DNA from 3 places in the Yersinia intermedia genome. Region 2 is predicted to be linked to each of the others. Evidence: predicted binding sites of a transcription regulator. Region 2 holds the regulator's gene; each other region holds the start of a gene.

Region 1 (5,658 bases), 2.0 Mb from region 2:
AGCACTCAATCTGGCACCTACCCGCTGAGTTACCACTTAGTTTATGGGGTTATCTATCGTGACTAAACGTTGGTTTATCACTGGCACGGATACTGATGTCGGTAAGACAGTTGCCAGTTGTGCCTTACTGCAAGCCGCAGCCCAACAGGGCTATCGCACCGCCGGTTATAAACCGGTGGCATCCGGCAGCCAGATGACGCCTGACGGATTGCGTAACAGCGATGCTTTGGCACTACAGGCAAACAGCAGTGAGGCACTCAGTTATTCACAGGTGAATCCATTCACGTTTCTGGAAGCGACCTCACCCCATATTGCCAGTGCCAGTGAAGGGCGTGAGATTGATTTGTCAGTTTTATCGCAAGGGCTACAACAGCTTGAGCACGCGGCAGAATGGGTATTGATCGAAGGGGCTGGCGGCTGGTTTACGCCACTGTCGCCACAGGCAACTTTTGCCGATTGGGTACAGCGAGAGCAATTCCCGGTGATTATGGTTGTTGGTATAAAACTGGGATGTATCAATCATGCTTTGTTGACCGCTTTGGCTATCCGGCAAGCTGGGCTGACACTGGCGGGCTGGGTTGCCAACGAGGTGATACCTGCGGGGGAGCGACAAGTTGAGTATATGGCAACATTGACACAGATGATCAGCGCCCCGCGATTAGGTGTCGTCCCCTATCTGACGGATCTTGACGTGAATCCTATCACCCGGCGGCGTGATCTTGGCGGCTATCTGGATTTGGGGCTTTTGGCTGACACAGAAATGAACTAAATCACCACGTGAATTTTTCACTACGATATGGCACTAAAGGGCTAATAGACATTATTAGCCCTGGTTTTTTTGCTGAGTATGGCCGGTGTTATCGGCTTTAGCTCGCGTGAGAGGGGAACAGTTCTGCGCCATATCAACTGGCCAAATGCTCAATAATCATGTCTTCATCCAATTGAGCCAATGTCCCTTGTGCCACATTTCTACCGCCTGCCATCAAACAAAATCGATCTGCAACATGTTGAATAAAAGCTAAACGATGTTCAACTAACAGCACTGTCAGACCCAGGCTACGGCTGAGTTGATGCAGGATATTGCCAATATCCTCACTCAACGGCGGTAAAACTCCACTCCCAGGTTCATCAAGGATCAGTAATTCTGGCTCTGCCACCAGTGCTCTGGCAATGGCTAACTGCTGTTGTTGATTGCGGGTTAGCTCCCCGCCGCGCTGGGTGCGTTTATCATACAGTTGCGGGAACAAATCAAAAATCCATCCCGGAATTTGGCGCGATTTATAGCGGCCTGCCAGCACGGCTATCAGCATATTCTCCTCCACACTCAGTTGAGAGAAAATCTGTTGCCCTTGTGGTACATAGCCGATACCCAGAGCAGTGCGCCCCTCAACGGGTTGTTGTAGCAAATTCTGTGGCGGTTCATGGTTCGGTTGCCAGGTCATGGTGCCACTCTTAATCGGCAGATGTCCCATGATGCAATTAATTAATGTTGTTTTCCCTACCCCATTGCGGCCAATCAGGCAGGTACATTGCCCACGAGGGATCTCCAGATTAATATCCCAAAGGATATGATTCTGACCATAGTATTGATTTACAGCGGTTAAACTCAGCATCAGTGCTTCTCCTCAGTCGATCTCAGTAGCTCACAGGTGACCCAGTGTTCTGTAACGGCTAGCGAAGGATTAACCAGCAAATCTGCATACTTGATAGCGGCAGTACAACATAAAACACCACACTTCTAACGGGTGGTTGTTGGCGTAAATTGAGGTGAAATGGGTTAATTGTGGTGTTAAATGGTATCAACAGGTTATTTTTGCCCCTAATCACCCTGAGATAGGATGGTTTTTGGTTCATGAATATGTTGCACCGCTTTAGACCATTTCCTCTTTCACTCCTCTGTTCTATAGATATAAAGCAACTCTTGGGCCAAGTTGCCATGCAGAGGACAACATTTGTATGTTAACAGTCTGTAAATCGTTTTAACGTACAGATCAGGGCTGAAATGACCCAGACCACAGCGATAAAGGCGTAGAGTGACGGATAGCATGCACTTAAGCGGTGCTCTGCTGGAGATAATGGTGCAGAAAAAAACAGTAAGGCCAGAAGTGATTAGATGTGAGGGTGAGCTAGTGAAAGTTATAGAATTAGCAAGCTACATAGTTAGCACTAATTGAAATATACGGTGAAATAAAAATGTAAAAAAAACACTAAAAAAGCCAGTTAGTCCCTATTTCTTTCCCAAGCTTTGCTTTTCGCCAACTCCCAGCCGCTGTGGGGTTGAATGAGTTATCCACCATTCCTGTGGATAACCTTGTGCATTAGCCATAGAAAACTGATGGCAAGCGAGAGCGGACGCGGCTTGCGCTCCTGTTGTCCGCATTCTCTACTTTTTAATAATTTATTTTATTTTCAATGGGTTAATTAAAATCAAGCGCTGATAATTCATAGGCAGAATTGATGGATGATCTTTAATCAATTAGTTATCACTAATGCGTTTATGTTAACAGTTGGGGATAAAAATGCTTTTACAGTGCAACTGTCGTTTGTATGTCACTGTAACGAGGCAAACAATCTCTTGGTTAAAGAAATTCCTACATTTTGGTGCTTGAAGCTGGTTTTATATCCAGTATCATAGGGGTGGCAAAATTCTATGGGGCTTTCATAATTAGCCTCCTGATAGTGTGTATTTCTCCGGCGGGTAGCAAATTCATGAGTAAATTATTCAAACTACATTCTGAGTTTAAGCCAGCAGGCGACCAGCCTGAGGCTATCCGTAAGCTGGAAGAAGGGCTAGAGAATGGTCTGGCTCATCAGACACTGTTGGGGGTAACGGGATCGGGTAAAACCTTTACGATAGCCAATGTTATTGCTGATTTGAACCGCCCGACCATGGTGCTGGCACCCAATAAAACATTGGCAGCACAGCTTTATGGTGAGATGAAAGAGTTTTTCCCCGATAACGCGGTAGAGTATTTTGTCTCCTACTATGACTACTATCAGCCTGAAGCCTATGTCCCAAGCTCTGATACGTTTATCGAAAAAGACGCCTCGGTAAACGAGCATATTGAGCAAATGCGGCTATCGGCGACCAAAGCATTGTTGGAAAGGCGTGATGTCATCGTAGTGGCATCGGTCTCTGCGATTTATGGCCTGGGTGATCCTGACTTATACCTGAAAATGATGCTGCATCTGACTAAGGGTATGATCATCGATCAGCGCTCTATTTTGCGTCGCTTATCCGAATTGCAATACAGCCGTAATGATCAGGTATTCCAGCGCGGTACTTTCCGGGTGCGTGGTGAAGTCATCGACATCTTCCCTGCGGAATCTGATGAGTGGGCGCTGCGGGTAGAACTGTTTGATGAAGAGGTCGAGCGGTTGTCAATTTTTGATCCATTGACTGGCCAGTTACAGCATGAAGTACCGCGTTTTACGGTCTATCCTAAAACGCACTACGTTACCCCGCGTGAGCGTATTTTGCAGGCCATGGAAGAGATCAAAGTCGAACTGGCCGACCGGCGTCAGGTGCTATTAGCCAACAATAAGTTGTTGGAAGAGCAACGTATTAGCCAGCGGACCCAGTTTGACCTTGAAATGATGAATGAGCTGGGCTACTGCTCCGGTATTGAAAACTATTCACGTTACCTTTCCGGCCGTGGTCCCGGCGAAGCACCACCTACGTTATTTGACTATCTACCGGCTGACGGTTTGTTGGTGGTTGATGAATCCCACGTGACTATTCCGCAAATCGGCGGGATGTACAAAGGTGACCGCTCGCGCAAAGAAACACTGGTGGAATATGGTTTCCGGCTGCCATCGGCACTGGATAACCGGCCAATGCGTTTTGAAGAGTTTGAAGCACTGGCACCACAAACTATTTATGTTTCAGCAACTCCGGGTAAATATGAGCTGGAGAAATCCGGTGGCGATATCATCGATCAGGTCGTGCGGCCGACGGGCCTGCTCGATCCGTTAATTGAAGTACGGCCAGTAGCAACACAGGTCGATGACTTGCTATCAGAGATCCGTATTCGTGCAGCGATTAACGAGCGGGTACTGGTAACAACGCTGACTAAACGTATGGCCGAAGACCTGACTGAGTATCTGGGGGAGCATGGTGCCCGTGTTCGTTACCTGCATTCGGATATTGATACCGTTGAGCGGGTAGAGATTATTCGTGATCTGCGCTTGGGTGAGTTTGATGTACTGGTGGGGATCAACTTACTGCGCGAAGGTTTGGATATGCCAGAGGTTTCTCTGGTCGCAATTCTTGATGCTGATAAAGAAGGTTTCCTGCGTTCTGAACGCTCTTTAATCCAGACTATTGGTCGTGCCGCGCGTAACCTTAATGGTAAAGCGATACTGTATGGCGACAGAATTACCGCCTCAATGGAAAAGGCTATTGGTGAAACGGAACGGCGGCGTGTCAAACAGCAAACTTACAACGAAGAACGTGGCATCATTCCACAAGGGTTGAACAAGAAAATTGGCGATATTCTGCAACTGGGCCAACCCTCTTCCCGTGGTAAAGGGAAAGGGCGGGGCGGCAAAGTGGCTGATCCCAATAATTATCACGCCTTGCCACCGAAAGCGCTTGACCAGAAAATCCGTGAGCTGGAATCTAAAATGTACACCCATGCACAGAATCTGGAATTTGAGCAGGCGGCAGAACTGCGCGATCAAGTTCATCAGTTGCGCCAACAGTTTATCGCAATATCGTGATGCTCATTAGCCTCACATTGTGTGGTGGCCGTGTGGCAAATCAGGAATTTCTGCTTGCCGCATCAACCCATCCTGATTAAGGTGTGCGGCTAATAAAATCATCACCTAAATAGACTCAAATAACCTGGGGTGGCAGCTCGGTGGCAAGCCAACAATTCAGCAGCGCCAGGTCGGAAGAGTATAAAACGCGAGATAAATAATGAGCGATCACTTGTCGAAAGATCCGTTACACGGTATTACCCTTGAACAACTGTTGACTAAACTGGTTGAGCATTATGGTTGGGAGGAGTTGGCATACCGTATCAATATCAACTGTTTCATCAGCGATCCCAGCATTAAATCCAGCCTGAAATTCTTACGCCGTACACCATGGGCTAGAACTAAAGTGGAGGCGCTGTATATCCATATGAATGACAGCGCAACATTGCAAGCTCAAACTCGAGCAAAACCTCTTAGCTAGTTTGCGCCACCGAGCTGTTGCAACGTGGTTTCCAGCGCTTGGCGGAGCAGCTCACGGTCATGGCGATAAGGGATATCTTTGGCTTCCAGTGGTTGCTGGATAATAATTCTGTCCGTTACGCCACTGATATCAATTCGTGGACTGACAATAGCAGCATCAATAATTTTGCGGCCAATCTTGCTTTCCATTATCGCCAGTTTTTCTTGCAACGACAGCGCGGCTGCCGCCACACTGAGTTCACGCCCCAGATTACCGATATAAATCATACTGGCAGAGCTGCGACGTAGGGCCTGAGTTAAGTCATCTAGCAGTAACAAGGGCATCAGGCTGGTTAAGAAACTACCTGGCCCAATCAAAATAACGTCTGCCTGGCTAATTGCTTCCACGGCTTCCCGCGTGGCGTGAACGTGCGGTGACAACAACATCTCTTGTGGCATTTTCGCCAGTTGGTCGATATTCACCTCACCATAAACGGG
Region 2 (5,658 bases):
CCACCGCCAGAATCAACCAAGGTAACAGCTTAATCATCATGACGAATAAGCCGCCCAACATCATAAAAGCGGCAGCCACCAGTAATGCAGCGAAGATCCCTAGCAGGGATATACCGGTTACCATCAGCATGATAAAAAAGCCGATAACAAAGAGAATTTCAAACATGGCTGACTCCTTAATAATTGTGTGTGTCCCACAACCACATCATTAAATATAACGAACAAATCGGGGATTTTATAAGAAGTATTACAAGAAGCATGCCAACTTTAATGCATCAGCTAATACATTGAATTTACTTATTAAGTAATATAAATGCCTACCAGAAAAACAGATAGGCATGGTCGATTTGACTAACTTATAGCTATTTTATTATACCCAAAGTAATTAGCATCGCAGGTAGGCAGCAAGTGAACGCATCCCGAATCATTTACTCAAGTAAGTGATTCGGGTAAGTAAACGTAGCTAACAACCCTGCGACTTCAAGGACGAAGGGTATAAGGCCGAGTGACCAGCGCTAAGGCTTGCTCTACTACGGCGACACCGGCACCGGGCTTATGGGCATTTTCACTTAGATGGCGACGCCATTGACGCGCACCAGGGATCCCCTGAAAGATACCAAGAATATGCCGGGTGATGTGGCCCAGATAAGCGCCGCGAGACAACTCCTGTTCGATATAAGGATAAAGTGCTTCAATCGCCTTAACGCTATCGACTACAGGGGCATTCGCATCAAACAGTTCTCGATCGACTTGGGTCAAAATGCTTGGATTTTGGTAGGCTTCGCGGCCCATCATCACCCCATCAAGATGTTTAAGATGCTCTTTGGCTTCAGCCAGCGTTTTCACACCACCGTTAATGGCAATAGTCAGTGTTGGGAAATCACGCTTGAGCTGATAAACCCGCTCATAATCCAGCGGTGGCACTTCACGGTTCTCTTTCGGACTAAGCCCTGAGAGCCAGGCTTTACGAGCATGAATGGTAAAGATATCGCATTCACCACGGTCTGCCACCGTTTGCACAAACTCGCACAAGAACTCATAGCTATCCAGTTGGTCAATGCCGATACGAGTTTTAACGGTGACAGGAATAGAAACCACATCACGCATAGCTTTAATGCAGTCAGCGACCAGTTCAGCCTCACCCATCAGGCAAGCGCCGAAACGACCATTTTGCACCCGATCAGATGGGCAACCCACATTCAGGTTTATTTCATTGTAGCCGCGTTGTTCAGCCAATTTGGCACAATGTGCCAGTGCTTGCGGGTCACTGCCCCCAAGCTGCAGTGCCACCGGATGATCCTGTTCGCTATAAGCCAGATAGTCAGCTTTGCCATGAATAATGGCACCGGTGGTGACCATCTCGGTATATAACAAGGTCTGCTTGGTTAACAAACGATGAAAATAGCGACAATGACGATCAGTCCAGTCGAGCATCGGCGCGACGGAAAAACGTTGCAGGGGGTAGTGTGGCTTAGTGGCCGGGGTGCTGGAAAAAGTCTGGGCTGCGTGCATTTACGGTGATTTCATCGGTTATTATTTCATCGAATACCCATTGAAGTTGCCCGCCGAGCGAACCCTACAAAGGGATGGAATGAGTAATTATACCATAGAACCTCACCATAGCTGCCGGTGTGATAATTGAACCTTACGGCTGATCGTTCTGTCATCGAATTCTATGACTTAACAAAAATGTGATACCCACCTTCCCCTTGCCTTTTCATCTATCGGCGATTAACGCTAAATATGATAAAATCAATTCAATTTGAATGCTGCGGGATGGATATCATGAAACCTATCAATGAGGAAAAGCTGCTGGCTCAGGCTGAAGAGCTGTGCCAACAACGTAACGTCCGGCTGACACCGCAACGTCTTGAAGTATTACGCTTAATGGCACAACAACCTGGCGCAATCAGTGCTTATGATTTGTTGGATTTGCTGCGTGTTTCTGAGCCGCAAGCCAAGCCTCCAACGGTTTATCGCGCATTGGATTTTTTGCTCGAGCAGGGTTTTATCCACCGTGTCGAGTCAGCGAATAGTTATGTGCTATGCCATCATTTTGAAGAGCCAACCCATACCTCGGCACTATTTATCTGTGATCGCTGCAAAATAGTCACTGAACGTACCACTGTGGGTATTGAAGAAGCATTGGCGCAGCTAGCTAAACAATCAGGTTTTGCACTGCGTCACAGTGTGGTTGAAGCGCACGGGTTATGTGCTGAATGCGGGGAAGTTGAAGCCTGTGAAAGCCATGATCATTGTGACCATGACCACTCTATTGTCACTAAAAAGAAATAGTTGCATATCTAATTGAAGATATTGAAGCCGCAGCAATGTTAGCTGCTCTCCAATTACTTTTGCCTTATACCCGTCATACTTCAAGCTGCATGTGTGTTGGCTGCTCTCAATAACCCGAATCACTTACTTATGTAAGCTCATCGGGATTAATGAGCCTCATCCTGCGGGCTAGCATAAATGCTGTTCAAATCGGTTCCCGACCGATTTGTATCTCGCTTACCGCCTTCCTGCAACTCGAATTATTTAGGGTATAGATAGAGATCCCTGGTGGGTATATATCGGTGAGCAAAAAGCAGACTGCCGCGAGCAATGCGACAGGATAATAATTATAAGGCACGTCCTTGTGCCAAGGCAGATATAAATACAGGTACAACCAGAATATCTTTTATTAAAACAATATCATCACATCAGTATAATTGGATTTGATTTATCAATAATTATACGGAATTGATTAATAATTCATATTCTATGAAACGAGAGACCCGATTAATTTATATCAATAGCAGTTTAATTCCATTTCATGCTGTTACCAGCGAAACTTGCTATGGTCTTCCCAAGCTTTGACTTCTTTCTCAGCTTGCTCTTTCTGATAGCCGTATTTCTCCTGGATTTTACCCACTAACTGGTCACGCTTACCTTCAATTACCGTTAGGTCATCGTCGGTCAACTTGCCCCATTTTTCTTTCACTTTACCTTTAAACTGCTTCCAGTTACCGTCGGCTTGATCTTTATTCATAATATCTCCGTTACCTTGGGAATTAGTCAGTTTATTTAAATTAGCACGATAAACATCGTCTATTGAGAAAACAACAATATTTAAATTAGTCGCTCACAGTCATAATTTAAAATTAAACTTCGTTGTTTCGCTTACCGTAGGAATAACTATAGCAGAGGATACTGATAATTAAAGCCTTGATAATATTAATCACAAGAAATCGAACTATAAAGTAAAAATATACATTCATATTATTCAGTTAAAACAGTAGGTAATAACTTATTGTCAGAATCGTCTCAATCTAATTATATCCTTTATACTGAAGCTATCAGGTGTTAGCTACACTTGTTACTTGGCCCATCTATAAACCTCACTTCTGTGAGACTGCTGCAAGTAACCTTTAAATCAGCTCCCGGCAGATTTGTCGCTTGCTGGCTGCCTACTTGCAACACCAATTATTTTGGGCATCTGAATAGCCTATTGAGGCAATTAACGATAATAAAAAGCCGCTCCTGAGCAGGAACGGCTTATCAGTTCAATATAAAACGCTAATGTTAGATCCAGTCGCCATTACGGATAACACCGACGGCCAGTCCTTCAATAGTAAAGCTCTGCTCGCGCAGATCGACAATAATGGGTTGGAACTCACTATTCTCTGGCAGAAGCTGTACGATATTACCTTGTTTTTTCAAGCGTTTTACCGTTACTTCATCGTCAATTCGTGCCACAACCACTTGCCCGTTACGCACATCTTGCGTTTTATGTACCGCTAATAGGTCACCATCCAGAATGCCGATATCTCTCATCGACATCCCATTAACCCGCAACAGAAAATCTGCACTCGGCTTAAACATCGATGGGTCTACTTTGTAGTGCCCTTCGATATGCTGCTGTGCCAGCAAAGGCTCACCTGCGGCAACCCGGCCAATCAGTGGCAGGCCATCTTCTTCTTCCATCAGCAAGCGAATGCCACGGGAAGCGCCAGAAACAATCTCAATGACACCTTTACGGGCCAGTGCTTTTAAATGCTCTTCAGCGGCGTTAGGAGAGCGAAACCCCAGACGCTGCGCAATTTCGGCACGGGTCGGTGGCATGCCGGTTTGCGCTAGGTGATCGCGAACCAGGTCATAAACCTCTTGCTGTCTGGTAGTAAGTGCTTTCATTCCGCCCCCTGTTTGTTTATACAGTCTTGCTGTGAGTATATACAGGTAAGCGGGTGTTGGGAACCAAAGAGTGAATAAAAACAGGGATTAATCACAGCTTATTTCTGCGGCATTGTTCGTCATAACATTAACCAGCATGCTGCCAAAGTACCGTTATCCAGACAAATAGCGCTAATAAGATGGCGAGAAATACCGCCGCAGACCCCATATCTTTGGCACGCCCCGATAGCTCATGGAGCTCACTGCCAATCCTGTCCACCACCGCCTCAATCGCACTATTAATGACTTCGATGATGATCACTAAAATGACGCTACCAATTAATAAAAGGCGTGCGATAGCATCTACATCTAACCAGAAGGCCAGTATGATAGCGATGATGGCGGCGACAGCTTCCTGGCGAAAAGCTGCTTCGTTTTTCCAGGCAGCCGTTAAGCCTTTCACAGAATAACCGGCCGCTTTATAGACTCGGGCCAGCCCTGTTGATTGATTCGCCATGTTTTATTGCCTTTATCTTAAGTTAATGATGATTTTTGCCGCTTTCTGTTGTCTTATCACCACAGATCTCAAAACCAGTTTCTGGTATCCTTGCGACGAATTGCTAACAAGAGGCTTCATGTAGTTATGTCAGGTTGGCGTAAAATATATTATAAGTTACTGAATTTACCACTTAAACTGTTGGTAAAAAGCAAGGTTATTCCGGCAGACCCTGTGACTGAGTTAGGGCTAGACCCCTCTCGTCCTATTCTGTACGTTTTGCCTTACAATTCTAAGGCTGATTTGCTGACTTTGCGAGCGCAGTGTCAAGCACAAGACCTGCCCGACCCCTTGATTCCATTGGAAATCGATGGCGTGCAACTGCCTAGTCATGTGTTTATCGATAATGGCCCGAGGGTCTTTCGTTATTACGCACCTAAACAGGAATCGGTAAAGCTGTTCCACGACTATCTGGATTTGCACCGCAATAATCCCGAGTTGGATATCCAGATGCTACCGGTTTCCGTGATGTTTGGTCGTTCGCCGGGGCGTGAAGGCCACGGAACACCACATCTGCGCGTGCTTAACGGGGTGCAGAAGTTCTTCGCTGTCTTATGGCTGGGTCGCGATAGCTTTGTGCGTTTCTCTACCACAGTTTCACTGCGCAGAATGGCCAGCGAACACGGTACCGATAAAACTATCGCCCACAAACTGGCTCGTGTCGCGCGCATGCACTTCTCCCGTCAACGCTTAGCCGCGGTTGGCCCTAGTCTGCCTGCCCGTCAGGATCTGTTCAAAAAGTTGCTGACCTCAAAGGCGATTGAAAAGGCCGTTGCCGATGAAGCGCGGACCAAGAAAATCTCCCATGAGAAAGCACAGCAAAATGCCATTACGCTGATGGAAGAGATCGCTGCCGACTTCTCTTATGAAGCCGTGCGCCTGTCTGACAGGGTATTAAGCTGGACGTGGAACCGTTTGTATCAGGGCATTAATGTCCATAATGCAGAACG
Region 3 (5,658 bases), 1.7 Mb from region 2:
TCATTGAACCGCTAACGTTCAGCGCGGTCCGGCCCATATCAATCAATGGCTCAACAGAGATCAATAAAGCAACCAATGTGACTGGCAAGCCCAGTGCAGGCAACACAATCAGTGCGGCGAAGGTTGCACCACCACCAACACCCGCAACACCGGCAGAACTGATGGTTACGATCCCCACCAGTGTGGCAATCCATACTGGATCCAGCGGGTTGATGCCTACCGTTGGCGCAACCATAACGGCCAGCATTGCAGGATAAAGACCAGCACAGCCATTTTGCCCTATGGTGGCACCAAAGGAGGCAGAGAAGCTGGCGATAGACTCAGGGACACCCAAGCGGCGGGTTTGAGCTTCCACATTCAGCGGAATACTGGCCGCGCTGGAACGGCTGGTAAAGGCGAAGGTCAGAACCGGCCAGACTTTGCGGAAGAATTTCAACGGATTGATGCCGGTCAATGACAGCAACACAGCGTGAACCACAAACATAATTGCCAGGCCAAGGTAGGAGGCAACGACAAAGCTACCTAGCTTGATAATGTCTTGAATGTTAGAGCCGGCCACAACTTTGGTCATTAATGCCAATACGCCGTAGGGCGTCAGCTTCATGACCAGACGAACCAGTTTCATTACCCAAGCTTGCAGTGTATCGATAGCCACTAATACGCGTTGGCCTTTCTTAACATCATCTTTCAGCAGTTGCAGTGAGGCAATACCGAGGAAAGTCGCGAAAATAACCACGCTGATAATTGAGGTCGGACTGGCTCCGGTCAAATCGGCAAACGGGTTTTTCGGAATAAATGACAGGATCAACTGCGGTACTGTCAAGTCCGTCACTTTGCTTAAGTAGTTACTTTCAATGGCACTCAAACGTGCCGTTTCTTGCGTACCTTGCACCAGACCTTCTGCGGTTAAACCAAACAGATTGGTAACCAGCACCCCAACCAGGGCAGCAATTAGCGTAGTGAACAGCAAAGTACCGATTGTCAGGACGCTGATTTTGCCTAGCGAAGAGGCATTATGCAGTTTAGCGACAGCGCTCAATATTGAGGCGAATACCAGCGGCATAACAATCATTTGCAATAATTGCACATAACCATTTCCGACAATATTAAACCAGGTGATGGACTCTTTCAGTACCGGGTTATCAGCACCGTATACCCATTGCAAGCCCAGACCAAATAGCACACCCAGTGCCAAGCCAACCAAGACTTTCTTAGCCAGACTCCATTGTTTATGGCGGGTTTGTGCCAATAGTAATAGCAGTGCTACAAATACCAGCACGTTAATCACAAGCGGAAGGTTCATCCCCATATCTCCAAATTATTATTTTAAATACTGGCTACATATTCTATTGCTATTTTTATCTAGAACAGAGCCAAGCACCGTCATGGTGCAATTAGCCGTATATGGTAGCAGTTCCTTTTCAGGCTCACTTATATCCAAAAAGAATGGCATATAAATTTTTCGCCTGATTTGTATGGAATATATTCAGATTGGTGATTATTCACCCATTAAAATGTGATCACAATCGAAAGTTTTTCAATTGTTCCATATAGGATAGCAGGGGAATGGTGGTATCAGTTTGCCAATAGACGGAAAAACAAACTAATAGAACACAGAATACGCGTTCTAATTGATTGCCTTTTTGTGGGCGTAATAGCGGAATACAGAATCGCCAGCGGCAAGGCCATAACAGCGGTACACCAGCAGGTGTGAGCATATCTGCCAGCAAATGGCTGAAATAGCCAATAATCATTGCATGGAACGCATCTGCGGGAATAATCCAATCGCGTGAGATGTCCATTTGAAATAGTGCCACACCACCGATAACTGCCAAGAGGCTATGGGTAAACCCACGATGGCCAAATGCGCGGGCAATGGGGGTAGAGAGCCACTTTAACCGCTGGCCAAGGATTGACTTTGGATGATCAATATCGGGTAGCAGGGAAGTTAGCAGGGCGCCAGGTATAATATGCCACCAGTCACCCTGTGCCAGTTCCGGTGTTAGACCGACTTTTTTGGCAAAGATAGCGCAGGCGACAGAAAAAATAAGGTGTCCTTCCCCTGTCATACTTGAATTCCGAATCTGTAGCTGTTGATTTATCCAGTATATGAGATTTATCTTGGCGTGGATAGCCGTTACGCTGTAACTAAATGTCTCATTTTTCTCTGGCTGAGTGCAGGGAGTTTAGCGTGAGTATTCAGGGGGGAAATATCAGGTCTAGGGCTGAAATGACGTTACATAGATAAAAAAAGGGGAAAAGTGACCGGGAGTCGACTTTTCCCCAAAGTAATACGGTATGGGCATAATTTAACAAATAATGATGAGGGTACTCATAACGACATAATACTTAGAAGCTGTACTGCACACCGACACGGTAGCGAGTTTGACGTTCGTCAGTCGTTTTGCTACCCGCTACGTTGCCGATAGCAACATATGGCTTCCAGTTTTTATCCCATTTGTAAGCAATTTTCAGATCATGACTCCATTCTTCTTTTTCTTTATTTGCCAGAATTTCATCTTCAGATTTCTTGTAGTTTAATTCGTATTCCGCTGAATAGTCTTTCAAGAAGCTATAAGCAAACAGCATGGTGAACTCATGGCCTTTTTCTGTTGCTTTGCTCTGAGCTGGCTGGTTACGCTTGTAATATGGGCGATAACGCAGTGAAGTAGAGAAATCATCAGTGAAGGACACTTTACCGCGCAAGTAAGGGCGATAGTTGTTCGAGTCAGATGATGACTCTAATGAGAAGCCAGGCTCAATCTGGAACGTTTTGTTGAATTGATAAACATAGCTGGCAACCACTTCGGTGCCATTACTGACTTGCTCATTAAACGGTTTATTCGGCGTAGTATCAGAGCTGTGCTGGCCCCATTTCCCTTCTAAAGATAAACCAAAACCATTGGCAAAACGGTTGGAGATCAATAAACGGTCTTTATGATCAGATTTACTGGTATCTTTCATTTCATGCCGATAGTCAATTGTTGTTGCAACAGAACTAAAACTGATAACAGATGCCACTGCCAAAGTAAGTAATTTAAATTTCATTTTTATGTAATCCCAGGGTTATGGTTATTTAAAACAACAATCATTAACAAATTTATAAAAATCAACACACGACTAAAAAACAATTCCACAATCAAAGAAACAACGTTTCACTTTATGTGGATTCATATTCTATTTATATAGATAATTATTTGTGTGATCCAGATCTTTCTTATCGATTAATTTTTTAATCAGATATTAATTTGTGATGGCGATCTAATTGGTTATTATTTTTTATTTATAAAACAAAATAACCCCGCCAAATTAATGGCAGGGTTTAATGACAACTTAAGTTAAATAGAATTACATATTATCTCATGGCGCGTTTCAGGATACGGTCACCTTGTTTATTAAAGTATTCCGCAGATTCTTCAACAGATTTCTGACCATAATCGATATATTGAATTGCATCCCGGAACAATGAAACGATTTGTGGGTCGTCAAAGTATGGTGATGTTTTCATTTCATGTGGTAGTTCTAATGCCATATTTAAACCAGCAACAGATGGATCTTCATCTTTAATCACGCCGCTGGCACGTAGTTGAGTTACAGCAGTCTTACTCAGTGGTACGCCACGCTCTAAGCCCATAGCATCAACACCTTCTTTGCTGTTAAGCAAGAAGTTGATAAGCATGGCACTTTCTTTAGGGTACTTAGTCGATTTACCAATTGAGAGCATTTGAGCTGGTTTAAAGAACAGACCTGCATCTTTGGCTTCTGGCAACATCGGATAAGGGCCAAGTATCAATTTTGCTGGTTTAGTCAGGTTATCGGAATACTTAGTAATGGTGGAGTTCCACATATAAGTACCCCCCCATTCACCATTAATCCACGGCTTCATTTCGTACATATTGCTTTTACCGAATGAGGCATAGTATTTAGTGGAAGGCATCACATGGTTATCAACCATTTTCTTATACATAGTAAAGAACTCAACCCACTGTTCTGGTGTATAAGCAAACTTTTTATTAGCTTCATCGATAGTCGGTGTGTTGTATTTTTGTGTCATGTAAGAGCGAATTAATGCCAGAGTATCCTGATGCTCTAATACCACAGGGTAATATTGGTCACCCAGTTTTTCTTTAAACACTAAACCTGCGTTAAGTAATTCGTCCCACGTTTTTGGATACGCTAAACCAGACTTAGCCCAGGTCGCGTCATTGAAGTAAAAAATACGCGCTGTCACTGAAATCGGGATACCGTTTAATTTGCCATTAACAGTAGTTTGTTGCAGTTCTTTCGGATCGAATTGAGCCAAATCCAACTGCTCTGACACTTTATTTAAGTCATAGAAGCCAGTGCCATCTTTGGAGAAGATTGGCAGCCAGTTCCAGTTTGTTTGCATAACGTCAGGTTCAGTTCCACCCGCAATTTGCGTTGTCAGACGAGAAAGGTGACCGTCCCAGCCTGTGTATTCTGCTTTAACATTAATGTTTGGGTGCTGCTTGTGGAACTCTTCCAGAGCTTTAAGTGTCATTTGATGACGCCCATTGCCCCCCCACCATGACATGCGTAGGTTAACATCATCTTGTGCAAAAGCCTGATGTGATAATAAAGCCAGAGTGGATGCTATCAGCGTGTGTAGGATCGCTTTTTTCATTGGGTACTGCTCCTGTTAAAGAGAGATATTTTTTTCTGTTTTTGCATCAAAGATATGGCATTTATCCATATCAAACTGGAAGTACACGGTACGATGCAGGCCACTTTCAATAATTGGCCGTGCTTCATCAGACGGTAAGCGACAAGTCAATTCAAAGTCGTCAACCTTGATGTACAAGAAGAATTCATGCCCCATGTTTTCCACACGAACTAATTCACCTTGCGAATGGTTATTGGCAAAGGGTTGTTGGGACATGCGAATAAATTCTGGACGTACACCAAAGAACACTTTTTCACCGGCATGGGCGGCCACTTTGGCTTGCTGCTTTTCACTCAATACCAGGGTGTACTGGCCAACTGTCAGGCCAATTTGCCCCTCTTTTTCTACCAGCGTACTCGGTTTGATGTTCATTTCCGGTGCGCCAATAAAACCTGCAACAAACATGTTGGTAGGGTAGTGGTAAAGATTGTCCGGGGTATCAACTTGCATGATATGGCCCAGTTTCATTACACAGATCCTGTCACCCATCGTCATGGCTTCAGTCTGGTCATGGGTAACATAAACTGTTGTTGCTGCTTTCCCGCTTTTTTTCAATTGCTTATGCAAATCTGAGATACGGATACGCATTGATGCACGCAACTTGGCATCGAGGTTCGACAACGGTTCATCGAACAAGAAAACATCAGGTTTTTTCACAATCGCACGGCCTACTGCCACACGTTGTGCCTGGCCACCTGACAACTGGCGTGGCAGCCTGTCCAGCAGATCTTCCAGCTCCAGAATTTTGGCTGCTTCTGCAACTTGTGCTTCAATCTGATCTTTTGGCAGCTTGCTCAGTTTCAGGCCAAAGGCCAGATTCTCTTTCACTGTCATGTGCGGATATAACGCATAGTTTTGGAACACCATGGCAATACCACGTGATTTAGGCGCCAGATTATTAACGACCCGATCACCAATTCTAACTTCGCCATCACTGATGGTTTCCAGACCTGCCAACATGCGCAGGGTGGTGG

What was found. Region 2 encodes LexA, which represses DNA repair genes until DNA is damaged. Its sites were predicted from a motif close to TNCTGTATGTACATACAGNA; they were not measured.
Region 1: a site for LexA is predicted at 2,610-2,629, ahead of uvrB (excinuclease ABC subunit UvrB). Genes of this name have one in related genera too.
Region 3: a site for LexA is predicted at 2,089-2,108, ahead of EL015_RS09640 (metal-dependent hydrolase). Genes of this name have one in related genera too.

What each region holds. Positions count from the first base shown of each region.
Region 1 is NZ_LR134116.1:3,109,216-3,114,873, reverse strand. Features, by position in the region: gene bioC (malonyl-ACP O-methyltransferase BioC) at 1-66, shown strand, start outside; gene bioD (dethiobiotin synthase) at 59-769, shown strand; gene EL015_RS14230 (ABC transporter ATP-binding protein) at 903-1,613, opposite strand; gene uvrB (excinuclease ABC subunit UvrB) at 2,710-4,722, shown strand; gene EL015_RS14220 (VF530 family protein) at 4,922-5,182, shown strand; gene EL015_RS14215 (gluconeogenesis factor YvcK family protein) at 5,179-5,658, opposite strand, start outside.
Region 2 is NZ_LR134116.1:394,020-399,677, reverse strand. Features, by position in the region: gene pspG (envelope stress response protein PspG) at 1-166, opposite strand, end outside; gene dusA (tRNA dihydrouridine(20/20a) synthase DusA) at 481-1,512, opposite strand; gene zur (zinc uptake transcriptional repressor Zur) at 1,786-2,295, shown strand; gene EL015_RS01805 (CsbD family protein) at 2,822-3,031, opposite strand; gene lexA (transcriptional repressor LexA) at 3,565-4,173, opposite strand; gene EL015_RS01795 (diacylglycerol kinase) at 4,301-4,669, opposite strand; gene plsB (glycerol-3-phosphate 1-O-acyltransferase PlsB) at 4,796-5,658, shown strand, end outside.
Region 3 is NZ_LR134116.1:2,117,619-2,123,276, forward strand. Features, by position in the region: gene EL015_RS09635 (L-cystine transporter) at 1-1,303, opposite strand, end outside; gene EL015_RS09640 (metal-dependent hydrolase) at 1,521-2,069, opposite strand; gene EL015_RS09645 (oligogalacturonate-specific porin KdgM family protein) at 2,350-3,048, opposite strand; gene EL015_RS09650 (ABC transporter substrate-binding protein) at 3,356-4,645, opposite strand; gene EL015_RS09655 (ABC transporter ATP-binding protein) at 4,661-5,658, opposite strand, start outside.